2 regions of the Rothia nasimurium genome follow, and region 2 is predicted to be linked to the other one. Evidence: predicted binding sites of a transcription regulator. Region 2 holds the regulator's gene; the other holds the start of a gene.
What was found. The regulator HspR, encoded in region 2, represses chaperone genes until heat shock. The targets are predictions, from matches to a motif close to AAGTTGAGTCNNNNNGACTCAACTT.
Positions count from the first base shown of each region.

Region 1: clpB (ATP-dependent chaperone ClpB) is a predicted target of HspR. The motif match lies at 2,170-2,194, and genes of this name have one in related genera.

Region 1 is NZ_JBHSTW010000012.1:554-7,397, reverse strand. Features, by position in the region: partial or broken gene ACFP6B_RS05820 (HAD family hydrolase) at 1-630, opposite strand, end outside; gene ACFP6B_RS05815 (hypothetical protein) at 681-1,274, shown strand; gene ACFP6B_RS05810 (glutamine amidotransferase) at 1,301-2,017, opposite strand; gene clpB (ATP-dependent chaperone ClpB) at 2,257-4,845, shown strand; gene ACFP6B_RS05800 (Sir2 family NAD-dependent protein deacetylase) at 4,975-5,943, shown strand; gene ACFP6B_RS05795 (carbohydrate-binding domain-containing protein) at 6,416-6,739, shown strand.
Region 2 is NZ_JBHSTW010000003.1:43,391-52,475, forward strand. Features, by position in the region: gene dnaK (molecular chaperone DnaK) at 1-1,060, shown strand, start outside; gene ACFP6B_RS01545 (nucleotide exchange factor GrpE) at 1,063-1,668, shown strand; gene ACFP6B_RS01550 (DnaJ C-terminal domain-containing protein) at 1,773-2,768, shown strand; gene ACFP6B_RS01555 (heat shock protein transcriptional repressor HspR) at 2,771-3,196, shown strand; gene ACFP6B_RS01560 (DUF2785 domain-containing protein) at 3,412-4,155, shown strand; gene ACFP6B_RS01565 (LLM class flavin-dependent oxidoreductase) at 4,284-5,369, shown strand; gene ACFP6B_RS01570 (alanine/glycine:cation symporter family protein) at 5,521-6,972, shown strand; gene trmB (tRNA (guanosine(46)-N7)-methyltransferase TrmB) at 7,064-7,885, opposite strand; gene ACFP6B_RS01580 (hypothetical protein) at 8,039-8,692, opposite strand; gene ACFP6B_RS01585 (GMC oxidoreductase) at 8,711-9,085, opposite strand, start outside.

The DNA of each region.
Region 1 (6,844 bases), on a different contig from region 2:
TAGGAGATGCTCCCCATTAGTTGGTGACTGTTTTTTAGTAGTCCAACTTATGGGGAGCAGTTCAGTCAGGCCGGGGACCACTACGACCTTCATGCCTGCGGCCATAGCGCTTTGCGCTCCGGAAGCAGAGTCTTCTACGGCAACACAGTTGGCGGGATTTACCCCTAGATGCTTTGCCGCCAGCAGATAAGGTTCGGGGTCGGGCTTGGCCTTGGTAACCTGCTCATCGGTTATCAGGGTCTTAAAGAGACCGGCAGGTGCCAACCGGGCGGTATTAGCTGCAAGCTCGGTGGTTGCATTGGTGACGATACCTGCGGGGACGCCAGCCTCAGCTACCTGAGCCAGTAGAGCCTCAATGCCGGGCAGGAACTCAACCCGGGCGTCCTTGAGCAGTAGCGACATCTTTGCCTTGAGCCGGTTATAGAGTTCATCAGCGGGGACGTCGGCCCCTAGTTCCTGCATACGGGCAAAGGTCACTGCGGCAGGTTTGCCCAGGGTCATGAGTGTGTCTTGCTCGGTCCAGCGAGCGCCAAACTCGGCAGCCAGGGCAGTTTTTGCCTCGGCCCAGAGGGGCTCGGTATCTACCAGGGTTCCGTCGTGATCGAAGAAGATAGCTTCAAGTCTGCTCATAGCACCACCCTACCCGTCCTCGGGGAGCTTTGCCCGGTTAGGATAGGTGGGTGAACCAAGAGCGCTCCCTTACCACCACAGAATCGTTACCCACCCACCCGCGCCTACGGCGGCAGCCCAGCCTCGTGCGCCGGGTGCTTGCCTACCTGCTGGTGCCCATGGCTTTTATATCGGCTGCCTGGATTACTGCCGGGCGCGCCCTCTTTGGTGCCGGGGGAGAGCTAGTGCCCATTTACGCGATTTCATTTGGGCCTGCCCTGCTGGTCATCCTGTTGGTCGCTGCCCTGTTTTCTTTCAAAGAAATGGGCGTGCAAGAAAAGGGAGTGCGGGCTGGCTTGCCGCCCGTCACCGCGCTCGTGGCAGTATCTACCTGGGTGTTGGCCGGATTCTTCGGTATGGTGGCCCCCGACCGTCTTGAGGGGCAGAACATTTCAGCTGCTGCTGCCCTGCTGGGCTCCGACGTCATTGGCCTCTCCGCTGCCTTTGGCAATACCAGCGGGATTTTGACCTTCTCGTTCGCTATTGCCACCCTGCTACTCGCTATCAGTGACTACCGAAAAGCCCGAGCCCTGATGCGAGGGCTCGATGATGCCACTCGGGAGCGACTAGAGCGTGAAGAATCGATGTACGACTTTCTTGACTAGCCCTGGGTAGGTTCTGAGGGGAAGTCTTACAGATTAACCTGCTCGAGCCAGCTCTTGAGTACATCGGTTGCAACTGCGGTCAGCTTTTCTGCGTAGAGGGAGGCCTCGCGGCGGATGACCGCAACGTCCTGCTCTGAAGCCCTGACGTAGTCGGCATAAGCAATCAGCCACTGCTCAATATGGCGGGGGTTGACCTCAAGGTGGAACTGGAGCGCCAGAGCGTAGGGCCGCCCTGCGGCGTCCTCTAGGGTAAAGGCCTGGTTCTCGCACATCTGGGTGCGGGCTAGGCTAAGGGAATCTTCGGGCAGGGTAAAGGCATCGCCGTGCCAGTGGAGGACGGGGGTGTTGCCCAGTGGCGCGAGAACAGATTCTTTCCCGGCTTCGGTAAGTTCTACCGGGGAGTAGCCCAGCTCAATGGCACCGGTGGGGTCAACCTGGGCTCCTGCAGCTAGAGCAATCTGTTGGGCGCCCAGGCAGATGCCCAGGATGGGTTTCTGCGCGGCGATGCGCGCCTTGATGAGTTCTACTTCTTCAAAGAGGAAGGGGTAGTCCTGGGTGTCGTTCACGCTGATGGGAGCGCCCAGAATAACCAGCAAATCCGCCTCGCGCACCTCGGGGGTGTTGAGGGCGTCAATACCGGCATCGCGGTATTCGACGCTAAAACCTCGCTCGGTGAGTAAATCCTCAAAGATGCCAAGGTCTTCAAAGGCGACATGGCGGACGGCGTAGGCGGTGCGGGGCATGGTTCTCCTTGGGTGAGTGACTGCTACCAGTGTAAAGGTGATGCGGTGAGTTGAGAAAGGCGGCGGACGTGCGTGCCCGCCGTGCGAGACACCTGCAGGTTTGGGGCAGATAGGGGTAGAAGAAAATGTTCTCTCAGGTATCTAGCGCAAGATAGTTGAGTGTAGTAGACTCAAGTTAAAGCTGAGTGGAGTACACTCAAGTATGAACGAACTACCTACGCAAAAGGTAAAGGAGAACAATGAACGCCCAATTTACAACCAAGAGCCAAGAAGCCCTCTCGGTCGCCAATATGAATGCCCAAACCGCGGGCAACCCCACCCTCGATACACCCCACCTGCTCAAGGCTCTCATGGACCAGCGCGGGGGAGTCGCTGTAGCCGTCCTCAAAACCGCCGGTCTCGACGTCGATGCCATCTCGCTGGCAGCGTCCATCGAGATTTCAAAGCTACCCAAGGTGCAGGGAGCCTCCGCTGCCCAAGCCCAGCCGAGCCGGGCCGTCCTAACCGCCATTCAAACCGCGCAAGCCAAAGCAGCCCAGTTCGGCGATACCTACATCTCCACCGAGATACTGCTGCTGGCGCTCGCCGCCGGTGATGACGCCACCGCCCGCGCCCTACAGAAAGCCGGGGCAACCGAAAAGACCATCGAAGAAACCATCCCCACCGTGAGAGGAGATCGCACCGTGACCACCCCCGACCCTGAAGGCACCTTCGGCGCCCTAGAACAGTACGGCACCGACCTGACCGCCGTTGCCCGTGAAGGTAAACTCGACCCTGTCATTGGGCGCGATAGCGAAATCCGCCGCGTGATCCAGGTGCTCTCCCGCCGCACCAAGAACAATCCCGTGCTCATCGGTGAACCCGGCGTCGGTAAAACCGCCGTGGTTGAGGGCCTGGCCCAGCGTATGGTCTCAGGTGACGTGCCCGAATCCCTGCGCGGCAAGACCCTGATCTCCCTGGACCTGGGGGCAATGGTCGCCGGTGCCAAGTACCGCGGCGAATTCGAAGAGCGCCTCAAGGCCGTGCTCGAAGACATCAAGAAGTCTGAGGGGCAGATTGTTACCTTCATCGACGAGATTCACACGGTTGTGGGAGCCGGTGCCTCTGAGGGCTCCATGGACGCCGGTAATATGCTCAAGCCCATGCTGGCCCGCGGTGAGCTGCGCCTGATCGGTGCAACCACCCTGGACGAGTACCGCGAAAACATCGAAAAGGACGCCGCCCTAGAGCGCCGCTTCCAGCAGGTCTACGTGGGTGAGCCCAGTGTGGAAGACACCATCGGTATTCTGCGCGGTCTGAAGGAGCGATACGAGGCCCACCACAAGGTCGCCATCGCAGACTCCGCCCTGGTCGCTGCCGCTAACCTGTCCAACCGCTACATCCCTTCGCGTCAGCTACCTGACAAGGCCATCGACCTCATTGACGAGGCAGCCTCCCGCCTGCGTATGGAAATCGACTCCGCCCCCGAAGAGATCGACGCCCTGCGCCGCGCCGTTGACCGCCTGACCATGGAAGAGCTGGCACTGGCCAACGAGACCGACCCCGCCTCCGTCGAGCGCCTTGAAGCCCTGCGGGCAGATATGGCTGACAAGAAGGAAGAACTGGACGCCCTCAACGCCCGCTGGGAAGCCGAAAAGGCTGGCCTTAACCGCGTTGGTGACCTCAAAACCCAGATTGACGAGCTGCGCTCCAAGGCAGAAGTCGCCCAGCGCGAAGGTAACCTGGCCGAGGCCTCCCGCGTGCTCTACGGTGAGATTCCCGCCCTTGAAGCTGAACTCGCCGCAGCCCAGCAGGCTGAGACCACCGCGTCCGAAGAGTCCATGGTCTCTGAAGAAGTGACCGCCGACGATATCGCCGAGGTGATCTCTTCCTGGACGGGTATTCCCGCAGGCCGTATGCTCCAGGGCGAATCTGAGAAGCTGCTGCACATGGAAGATGAGCTGGGCAAGCGCCTGATCGGCCAGCGCCAGGCAGTCACCGCCGTGGCCGATGCCGTGCGCCGCTCCCGCGCCGGAATCTCAGACCCCGACCGCCCCATCGGCTCCTTCCTCTTTCTGGGCCCCACCGGCGTCGGTAAAACCGAGCTGGCCAAGGCCCTGGCTGAGTTCCAGTTCGACGACGAGCGCGCCCTGGTACGTATCGACATGAGCGAATACGCCGAAAAGCACGCTGTTGCCCGCCTGGTCGGTGCCCCTCCCGGGTACGTCGGCTACGAAGAGGGTGGCCAGCTCACCGAAGCTGTACGCCGCCGCCCCTACTCGGTCGTGCTCCTCGACGAGGTCGAAAAAGCCCACCCCGAGGTCTTCGATATCCTGCTGCAGGTACTCGACGACGGCCGCCTGACCGACGGCCAGGGGCGTACCGTGGACTTCCGCAACGTCATCCTGATTCTGACCTCCAACCTGGGCTCCCAGTTCCTGATTGACCAGAACCTCGATGACGAAGCCCGCAAGAGCGCCGTCATGACCACCGTCAACGCCAGCTTCAAGCCGGAATTCCTTAACCGCCTGGACGAGGTCATCATGTTCGAGCCGCTCTCAGCCGATGACCTGGCCTCCATCGTGGGCCTGCAAATCGCCTCCATGGCTCGCCGCCTGGAAGACCGCCGCCTAACCCTGGACGTCACCGACGCCGCCACCGAGTGGCTGGGCCTTGCCGGCTACGACCCGGCCTACGGCGCCCGTCCGCTCCGCCGCCTCGTGCAGCGCGAAATCGGCGACCGCCTGGCCAAGGGAATCCTGGCCGGTGCCATCAAGGACGGCGACACCGTACGCGTGGACGTCAACCCCGACGTCACCGTCGACGGGCTGGTCGTCACCGCCGAGTAAAAGCCGGGAATGACCCTATTGTTTCTCTCTTGACCCTACGGATTATCTCGGGGTCAAGAGAGAAGCGATAGGGTCTTTGTCTTTTAAACTGGAAGAGTGAACCAGACCCAGCCCCGCCCCGAACCCAACATGTTCGATACCCGCTTTGCCGGGGCGTCCGTGTCCATCACCGCGCACGCCGATATCGCCGCCACTCACGCGGCGGCCCTGCGCTCCATCGACCGGGTGGTGGCCGAAACGGCCCAGCCCACCGACCCGCAGGTAGCGGCGGACGGCATCCGGCAACTCCTGCGTGACGAGCAGGTTCTGGTGCTCACCGGGGCAGGAATCTCCACGGGCTCGGGGATCCCTGACTACCGCGGCCCCGCCGGGTCCCTGCGCAACCACCGGCCCATGACCTACCAGGAATTCCGCTTCGACGAGGTGGCGCGGCAGCGCTATTGGGCCCGCTCCTTTGTGGGCTGGCGGCAGATGAACCGGGCCCGCCCCAACACTGCCCACTACCTGCTCGCAGACCTGGAAGCCCAGGGGTGCCTTGCCGGGCTGATTACCCAAAACGTGGATGGCCTGCACACCGCAGCCGGCTCCCGCACAGTCGTTACCCTGCACGGGGATCTTTCCCGCATTGAGTGCCTAGACTGCGGAGCGGACGAGGGCCGCACCTCTCTTGACTCCCGCATCGAAGCCGCCAACCCCGGCTACCTCGAACGCCTCGCCAGCACCACCTTGCAGGTCAACCCCGACGGGGACGCTGAGATCGACGCCCGTTTTATTCAAGATTTTCAGATGGTCGGCTGCCTGGCCTGCGGCTCGACCAAGCTCAAACCCGCAGTGGTCTACTTCGGCGAACCTGTGCCGTCTGCCCGTAAGCAGGCCGTGAAAGAACTGGGGGAGCGGGCGCGCTCCCTGCTGGTTCTCGGCTCATCTCTGGCCGTGATGAGCTCCTACAAAATCGCCCTCGATTTTGCCCGCGCGGGCAAGCCCATCGCCGTCATCAACCAGGGCCCGGGCCGGGCGGACGCGCGTGCCACCTACCTCTGGCGCGCCGACGTCACCGACGCCCTCTACGCCGTTACAGCCCCGCACGAAGGCATCTAAAACTTTTTCTTCTGTGAGTTTCACCAGGTCAAAGGCACTAAAAGGGCTGTCTGTAGGTGCTCATAAGTGAAGGCTAAGTACAACACAGGCTAAACACAGACTCTGAGAGAACACTGGTTATCAAGCAAAACAAGACCAGATACACCCCTCGGAGAACCCCGTGAACACCATCATCACAGCAGCTGCCCTCGACCTCGTCGCCATTCTGATTCTGTGCGGCATGTACGTCACCCGCCACCGGCTCCCTCACCAGCGTGCGCTAGGGGTCAGTGAGCGAGCAGGACGCCCGCACCCGCTTTACTTGCCAGGGGCAAGGAAGCCGGGGTGGGCGTCCTTATTTTTACCTTTTGACAAGGGGAAATGAAAAAGTTTGGCATGCATAAGTTCAAGCTAAGTTCGCCACAGCTTAAACATAGCTTCGCCCACCAGACTGTTAACAACAGCCCGAACAGAGCACGACAGAAAGACCGCCATGACTGCTACAGCCTTCACCCAGAACACCGCCACCCTGGCCCCGGCCCACTGGCCCGGCATCAGCCTGGACGAACTGAACGCCAAAGCAGCCATGCAGACCCGCGTCGACCGCAAGTACATCGTCGACGGCCTCTACGCCCGCACCGACCTAACCCTGGCCGGTGAAGGTACCCTGAATGTCACCGGTAACTACGGCGACGGCATCGCCAGCGGCGACGGCTTCACCATCAGCATCAACGGCTCAGAGGCCGGTACCGCTACCGCAACCTCCGGTGCTGCTGCAGGTGGCATGGGTGGTATGGCACCCGGTGGCCGCCCCTAAAGCCCCATAGACTCAGCCGGCGATAACGACACTTGCAGCCTAGAACTTCGCCGGCTGCCCTACCGCTCCGCGTCACCTCTTTCTGGTCGGGTGACGCGGAGCTTC
Region 2 (9,085 bases):
GTCTGTCACCCCTGAGGGTCCCATCCACCTGGATGAAAAGCTGACCCGCGCCAAGTTCCAGGACATGACCGTAGACCTGATCGAGCGCACCAAGAAGCCCTTCAACGACGTAATCGCTGAAGCTGGCGTCAAGGTTTCAGACATTGCCCACATCGTGCTGGTCGGTGGCTCAACCCGTATGCCTGCCGTCACTGAGGTCGTCAAAGAACTCTCCGGTGGTCGCGAGCCCAACAAGGGCGTCAACCCCGACGAGGTCGTTGCTATGGGTGCAGCCCTGCAGGCAGGTGTGCTGAAGGGTGAGCGCAAGGACGTTCTGCTCATCGACGTCACCCCCCTCTCCCTCGGCATCGAGACCAAGGGCGGCGTGATGACCAAGCTGATCGAGCGCAACACCGCGATCCCCACCAAGCGTTCCGAAACCTTCACCACCGCTGAAGACAACCAGCCCTCAGTATCGATCCAGGTCTTCCAGGGCGAGCGCGAGTTCACCCGCGACAACAAGAACCTGGGCACCTTCGAACTGACCGGCATCGCACCCGCCCCCCGCGGCGTCCCCCAGATCGAAGTTACCTTCGACATCGACGCCAACGGCATCGTGCACGTCTCAGCTAAGGACAAGGGCACCGGCACCGAGCAGTCCATGACCATCACCGGCGGTACCTCCCTCTCCAAGGAAGACATCGACCGCATGGTCAAGGACGCCGAGGCTCACGCCGAGCAGGACAAGGCCCGCCGCGAGGCCGCCGAGACCCGCAACGCTGCTGAGAACACCGCCTACTCCATCGAGAAGCTCATCAAGGACAACGGCGAGAAGCTGCCCGAGGACGTCAAGACCGAGGTTCAGGCCGACGTTGACGCCCTGAAGGCTGCCCTTGAAGGTGAAGACGATGACGCCGTCAAGGTTGCTTTCGAGAAGCTGCAGGCATCTCAGACCAAGCTGGGCGAGGCTCTCTACGCCCAGGCTCAGGCAGATGCAGCAGCCGGTGAAGGCGCCAAGGCTGAAGACGACGACGTCGTTGACGCCGAAGTAATCGATGAAGAAGACGAGAAGAAGAACTAATCATGGCTGAGAACACCAACGAGCCCGTCGACAACCAGCCCGAGGGTACCGACCCTCTGGAGGAAGCCTTCGCCGCCCCGGCTGCTGAAGGCCACCCCGAGCCCGAAGGTGTAGCTGCTGACGCTGCGGCAGATGAGGAATCTGCCGCAGCCGAGGCCGGCGAAAGTGCAGAGGCAGCTGAGAGCGCTGACGCGGCCCTGGCCGCCGAACGTCTTGAAGATCTGCGCCGCCTTCAGGCCGAGTTCACCAACTACAAGAACCGCACCGCCAAGGAAAAAGACCAGCTGCGCGACTTCGTCATCGCCGATCTGGTAGCAGCTCTGCTGCCCGTCATTGACGATATCGATGCCGCCCGCAAGCACGGCGACCTTGAAGAAGGCCCCTTCGCCGCCATCGCTAACAAGCTCGAAGAGACCCTAACCAAGCAGGGCCTAGAGCGCTTTGGCGAAGTCGGCGAACCCTTCAACCCCCAGGTTCACGAGGCTGTACTGCAGCAGCCGACCAGCGAGGTTGAGCCCGACTCAGTCTCCATGGTTCTTCGCAACGGTTACAAGGTGAAGGACCGCGTGGTCCGCACCGCCCAGGTAGCTGTTGCGGTAGCAGAATAAGGGACGCGGGCGGGCACCCGGCCTGATACGTCAGGCTAGGTGCCCGCCCCTTCTACCACCATCACCCCTAAAAGAGACACGATCTACCTCGGAAGGAGAGGCATATGGCGAGCGAAAACTGGCTCCATCAAGATTTTTATAAGGTACTAGGCGTAGCCGAGGATTCCTCCGAGGCAGATATCAAGAAGGCCTACCGCAAGCTGGCCCGCAAGTACCACCCCGACCAGAACCCCGGCGACGAGGCCGCTGAGATGAAGTTTAAGGAGGTCTCAGAAGCCTACGACGTACTCTCAGACCCCAAGCAGAAGGAAGAATACGACCAGATCCGTAAGTACGGCGCTGCCGGATTCGGCGGGGCTGGTGGCGGCTTCCCGGGTGGGTTCCCCGGTGGCGGCAACTTCAGCTACTCCACCAACAGTGGCGCTGGCGGCATCAACATTGAAGACCTGCTCGGCGGTATGTTCGGTGGCGGTGCCGGTTTCGGCGGGGCTGGACGTTCCACCGGTGGCTTCCCCGGTGGTGCGGGTGGCTTCCCCGGCGGCGGCTTCTCAGCCCCCAAGGGCGAGGACGCCACCACCAGCGCCCGCATTACTATCCAGCAGGCCTACGACGGCGCTGAGGTCTCGGTTTTCCGCCCCGGTGGCTCCCAGACCCAGGTGCGCCTGCCACGCGGCGTCAAGGACGGCCAGAAAATCCGTGCCCGCGGTAAGGGGCACCCCGGTGCTGGTGGGGCAGGGGACCTGATCGTCACCGTCCGCGTCGACTCCCACCCCGTCTTTGACCGCGAGGGTGATAACCTGCTCGTGCGTGTGCCCGTCACCCTGGAAGAAGCCGTCAAGGGCGGCGTGATTGAGGCCCCCACCCTCGATGGCGGGAGCGTCAAACTCCGCCTTGCTGCCGGGGCCCCGTCCGGCCGTAAGCTGCGTGCTAAGGGCCGCGGCTTCGTGACCAAGAAGGGCACCGGCGATATGCTGGTTATCCCCGAGGTGCAGCTGCCCACCAACCTCACACCCGAAGCCGAGGCAGCTCTCGACGCCTTCTTCGCGGTGGCACCCCAGGCCAACCCCCGTGAGGACCTGCTGAGGAAAGCTGGTGACTAAGAATGGCTCTCGAATCTGACCGCCCGGTCTTCGTTATCTCTGTAGCTGCCGAACTGGCCGGTATGCACCCGCAGACCCTGCGCCAGTACGACCGGCTAGGGCTGGTGCAGCCCCAGCGTGCACCGGGGCGGGCCCGCCGCTACTCCGAGCGCGACGTGCAGAAACTCCAGGAGATTCAGGAGCTTTCCCAGTCCGGCGTCTCCCTCGAGGGTATTAAGCGCATTATGCAACTCGAGAACCAGGTGGAGGCCCTGCGGGCCCGCATGGGCGAGCTGCAGGCTGAAAATGAGGCCCTGCGCAATCGCCTGCAGGAGAACTCTCGCATCTTTGCTGCCGGAACCTCAGGTGGGGCTGTGCACCTGGCCCGGGGCAAGCGTCCGGCGGCCCGCCAGACCTCCCAGGCTGTGGTGCTCTACCGGCCGCGCTAAACCCGACCCCTAGACCCTGACTGTAACGATGGTTGCCATCAGCGCGAAAGAGATTCGCGCGGATGGCAACCATTGCTACAGTAAAAATATGGCTGGAGAAGACTAGCGGGGCAGGTGTTTCTTTATATCCTTCGCTCTCGAGATGAAACTACATAGAATGTGAAAGTAGTTAGATAGCCGAAAGGGTGTCTGAGCAGAGTGGAGGAGAACCCCAGGTGGCGCATACTCTGAGCGAACTACTTACTGCAATGACTAGTCCTGACCCGACTGTAAGAGATGGTTGGGCTTACGAAGAACTGGCCCAGGGCATCCTCTCGGGACAGTGGGATTCATCTCTACCATACATACAAGCCACTGCGATAGGGTACCTCGAACACTCTCAAATTCAAGCAAGAGCGTTTGCCCCTCTGATTCTCCGTTGGACGATTCAAGCGGGGGCTCACAACCGTTCTGTCTTTGAAGCCTGCCGCCGCTGGTACCTCGGCGAGAAAGATACTCGCGGGTATGATTCCCAGCTGGGCTGGCTACACGCGATTGCTCACGGTGCCGATTGCCTAGCCGAATGTGCTTCTGCTGGTATCGCAACAGCCGATGAAGTCCTTGAGGTTCTGGCGCAAAGACTGGTTAGCTCCGATATCGCCTGGGTACAGCAGGAGGACGCCCGAGTTGTGCGGGCGGTAATAGTTGTTCTGCTGGGTTCTCCTGATACCCTTCCTGATGCTTGGTTTGAATGTCTGAACGATGCTGTAACAGTCTATGAGCAGCGAGCTGTGCAAGGGAGTGCACCTCCGGTGTGGGTCTCAAATCTGCAGTCAGTTTTAAGTCTTAGCTGTGTATGGGCTTCTGATCCTTTTATTGACGAGTTGATTCTGTCGCAAAACCAAAGAAAAGTAATCCAGCATGAGTCTCGGAAGCTTCTGGGTGTTCTGCTTCCTTGGTTCTTCCCGGAGTCTTCTTGAAAAGTATTGCTGGCGGATAGTTATTGAAAGGCACTGTATAGCCCCACAAAAAACTTTCGGAATAAAATAATCTGGGCTAGTGTTGAACTAACTGTAGATGAGAAAGCTGACACCGAAAGGAAACCCTCATGACCGACATCAACACCGCCCCCGACCTGCGCCCCAGCCTGCCCAGCGTCGATAACACAGCCTTCCAGATGGGTCTGGACACCTTCGGCGACACCACCGCCGACCTGGCAGGGAACCGCCTGCACCACGCCCAGGTCATCCGCAACGTCCTTGAGCAGGGCCAACTGGCCGACCGCGTCGGCGTCGACTTCTTCGGTATCGGTGAGCACCACCGTCCCGACTATGCCGTTAGCGCCCCCGACACCATCCTGGCGGGCCTGGCAACCTCCACAGAGCGCATCCACCTAGGTTCGGCCGTCACCGTCCTCTCCTCCGACGACCCCATCCGCGTCTACCAGCGCTTCGCCACCATCAACGCCCTCAGCAACGGCCGCGCCGAAGCTGTACTGGGCCGTGGCTCCTTCACCGAGTCCTTCCCCCTCTTCGGCTACAAACTTGAAGACTACAACTCCCTCTTTTCCGAGAAGTTCGACCTCTTCACTAAAATCATCACCCAAGAACCTCTCAATTGGAACCCCGGCAACCGCGAGCCCCTGGTCAACCAGGAGATCTACCCCAAGACCGAGGGTATTCTTAAGCACTGGCTGGCTGTTGGTGGCAGCCCTGAATCTGTTGCCCGCGCGGCCCAGTACAAGACCCCGCTCATGCTCGCTATCATCGGAGGCCCCGCTGAGCGCTTCAAGCCCTACACCGACCTCTACCGCCGGGCCAACGAACAGCTGGGCAACGGAACCCTGCCCATTGCCGTGCACTCACCCGGCCACATCGCCGACACCGACGAAGAGGCCCGCAAGCAGCTGCGCGAGCACTGGATTGCCAACCGTAATAAAATTGGCTCTGAACGCGGCTGGGGGCCGGCAGGGGAACGCGAATTTGAGCACGAAATTGAACACGGTGCCTTGTATGTAGGTTCGCCCGAAACCGTCGCGCAAAAAATTGCCGATACCGCTCAGAAGCTGGGAATCAACCGCTTTGATCTTAAGTTCTCCAACGGAGCTCTGGCCCACGAGCACTCCATGAGCTCGATTGAGCTCTACGGCACCAAGGTGATGCCGCGCGTCCGAGAACTGCTGGCAGGTCACTAAACCCCAGCTGGCGAGACCAAATAGGGTCTGTACCCTCCCCGGCGATATAGTAGAAGAGCGCCCCACCGGCCATGCGGCTTGGTGGGGCGCTCGTTTCATCACGCCCGTCGCACAGGTTCCCTCACCCAAGCGACGAATCCAAGGAAAACACATGACCGTCCAAGACATCTTGAGTGCGATCAGCTCCCTGATTTGGGGGCCCTTCGTCCTGATACCCCTGCTCCTCGGTACCGGTATCTACCTCACCATCCGGCTGGGCTTTATCCAGCTCACAAAACTAGCCGTCGCCAACCGGCTAGCCTTCCTCGAACGCAAGGACGAGGACGCCCCCGGCGGCGATATCTCCCAATTCCAGTCCCTCACCACCGCCCTGGCAGCCACCGTGGGCACCGGCAATATCGTGGGTGTTGCCACCGCAATTTCTATCGGCGGCCCCGGCGCCCTCTTCTGGATGTGGATCACCGCCCTCTTCGGTATGGCCTCCAAATACTCCGAGGCCTTCCTCGGCGTGCGCTACCGCACCACCGACGCCAAGGGGGAAATCTCCGGCGGCCCCCAGTACTACCTCCAGCGCGGTATTAAGGGCCCCCTGGGCAAATTCCTAGCCCTCTTCTTCGCGGTAGCTGCCGTGCTGGCGTCCTTCGGCATCGGCAATACCGCCCAGGGTAACTCCATTGCCCACAACCTCGAAGACACCTTCCACCTGCCCACCGGCCTGACCGGCATCGTCCTGGCCATCATCACCCTCTTTGTGCTGATGGGTGGCATTAAGTCCATCGGCAAGGTAACCGCCGGTTTTGTGCCGATTATGATCCTCTTCTACGTGGGCGGGGCTCTTTACATTCTGGGTGTTAACGCTGCGGCACTTCCAGCTGCCCTGGGGCAGATTTTTTCGGACGCCTTCACCGGTACCTCCGCCGTGGGCGGCTTTGCCGGGGCCTCCCTCATGTACGCCGTACAGTACGGTGTAGCCCGCGGTATTTTCTCCAACGAATCGGGTATGGGCTCTGCTGCCATTGCGGCAGCCGCTGCCCAGACCACCCACCCGGTCCGACAGGGGCTGGTCTCCATGACCCAGACCTTCATCGACACCATGATCGTGGTGACCTGCACCGGCCTGGTGCTGGTTGTCACCGGCATGTGGCAGGCAACCGACTCCACCGGCGAACAGATATCAGCCTCAGTGATGACCAGCCAGGCCTTTGCATCGGTGATTGGGCCCGCCGGTAGCTGGATCGTGACCATCGGCCTGGTGCTCTTTGCCTACTCCACTATTCTGGGCTGGGCCTACTACGGCGAACGCAATATCGAAAGGCTCTTTGGCCGCCGGGGCGTCACCCCCTACCGCCTTTTCTTCGCGGTCATCGTCTACTTCGGCTGCACCATGGAACTGACCGTAGCCTGGACCTTCTCAGACATCGCCAACGGACTCATGGCCATCCCCAACCTCATCGGTCTACTTATCATGTCGGGGCTAATCGTTCGAGAAACCAGGTACTACCTGGCCAACGATCCTAATCTCACCGCCTCCAAAACAGAGGTTGATACCTTTATGCAGGGGCACCCCGGAGCGGTTGATTCCTACGAGAAAACCGGTCAATAAGAAGACCTACACCGCATGCAAACAGGCGGATACCCGCAGCCACACATGCGTGACAGCGGGTATCCGCCTATCTTATCTACCTACCGTAGTTCTAGCGACGAATATAGGTTAGGTCGTGGGCGCGACGTCCGGCCTCACCTGCCTTGCGTTCGAAGCTGGTGACCACGCGTCCCTCCCAGCGGGGAGCCCAGCCGCCGACGGGGTCGTCCTCGCTGGTGTTCTCCCCGGCGTGGGCATTGGTGAAATCGGGGTGGGCATCGAGTACCTCGCGCATGACTAGGGCGTATTCCTCCCAGTCGGTAGCCAAACGCCAGGTACCGCCGGGCTTGAGCACCCGGGCTACCTTGTCGGCAAAGGCGGGGGAAACCAGACGACGCTTGTGGTGGCGGGCCTTGTGCCAGGGGTCGGGGAAGAAGACCCAGAGCTCATCCACCGAGGATTCTTCGAGCAAGTTATCAAGGAGCTCGGGCGCATTAGCCTGGGCCACGCGCACATTCTCAACCCCGGCCTGGCCCATCTTCAGCAGTAGGTCAGCGATGCCGGGGGTATAGACCTCAACAGCCAGGAAGTTAGCCTCGGGTACCTGGGCAGCCCGATTGACGATAGCCTCGCCCAGGCCGGAGCCGATTTCAACTACGAGAGGGGCGCCGGTGCGTCCATAGAGGGCCTGCTGATCAAAGACCGCGTCCTCAGCAACCGAGGTATCGCCGATGTTGCGGGGCAGGTCAAGCACGTGGGTGGGGGCGTAGGCGTCCCAGGCCTTCTGGCGGCGGGCGGTCAGACGGTCACCGCGGCGGACGAAGGAGTAGGGTTGGCGGTGGAACTGCTCAGGGACGGGGGCGGTCAAGTCTTCACCTGCCGCTGCACGCTCGGCCTTAGCCGCCAGATCCTGCTTCTGCTTATTGGTTTCCATAACTCTCCTTGCGAGGTTGAAACAGATAAACCGGCGTGCACGGAAACGCTAAGTGCCGCCGTTATAAAGAGGTTTTCATCATAGACAAAATGGGTGGGAGTAGCGCAATAGCTACTCTCACCCATTCGTCAGAGTCACTAGCTGGGTAACACCTTAGGCGGTAAAGCCGTTCACGGTGCCCATAAGCTCTGAAGTATCGTCGTAATCGCCTTCCATCTCGTCTACAACGGTGACAGCTACAAAGAGCTCGTAATCAACGTTAGCAAAGGGGCGAGTGACGTAATAACGCAAGGGAATCTCAACTGATTCTCCCGGGTTAAGGGTGCCCGAGTAAATCCAGCTATAGGTGGGGCCATTAGGAGTGCCCTGGCCGGTGTAATTGAAAACAACAAGCGGGTCAGTAGAGTTTACTTGGGTACCGGTGATAGCGGCGGAGTTAGCGTCAGAACCGGTATCTTTCATTTGGGTCAGAAGAGTACCAGTGGGGTTAACTGCAGGAACTGTGCCGACGTTCGTGATAGTCATGGTCTTGGGCAAAGAACCATAACTAGGTTTGGGATTGAAGAACGTGCTGGTGGGGTTTGCAATGGTTGTACCGGTTGCCCCCAGATAGATAGGGACGTCCTTAATCGGCTCAAAAGCTGACCAATCCATGCTGGGCTGGCCTAGCTCAATCGCCAGGTCAGTCAGGTTTGAGACGGGGGTGCTTGCGGCGTAGGCGGGGATAGCGGTGGTGGCCAGGACGGCGGGGGCCGCCCAGGCACCAGCCTTCAGTACGGTGCGGCGTTTGGGAGTGTGCGCAGTCATTGTGTGTGCTTTCTGTGTTTAGGCGAAACGGCCTGCTGCCAGCAGACGGTCCATGTTGCGTTCTGCGATAGCAGTAATGGTTACGAAGGGGTTAACACCAATCTTGCCAGGGATCAGGGAGCCGTCCATAACAAAGAGACCGGGAACACCCTTGACTTCACCGTTGAGGTCGGTGGTTTCGCCGATGACGGCACCGCCGAGGGGGTGGTAGGTGAAGTAGTCTGCGAAGGTCTTGCCGTCCTTGAAGAGGCCGGTGTTGTAGGAGGTGCCGCGGTTGGCAGCGTTGATCTTGTCCATGAAGGCCTTAGCAGCTGCAACACCGGGGGCTGCCTTGGTGGCGTCCCAGTCCAGGTCCATGGAACCGGTGGAAGCGTTCCAGGTGAACTTGCCCTT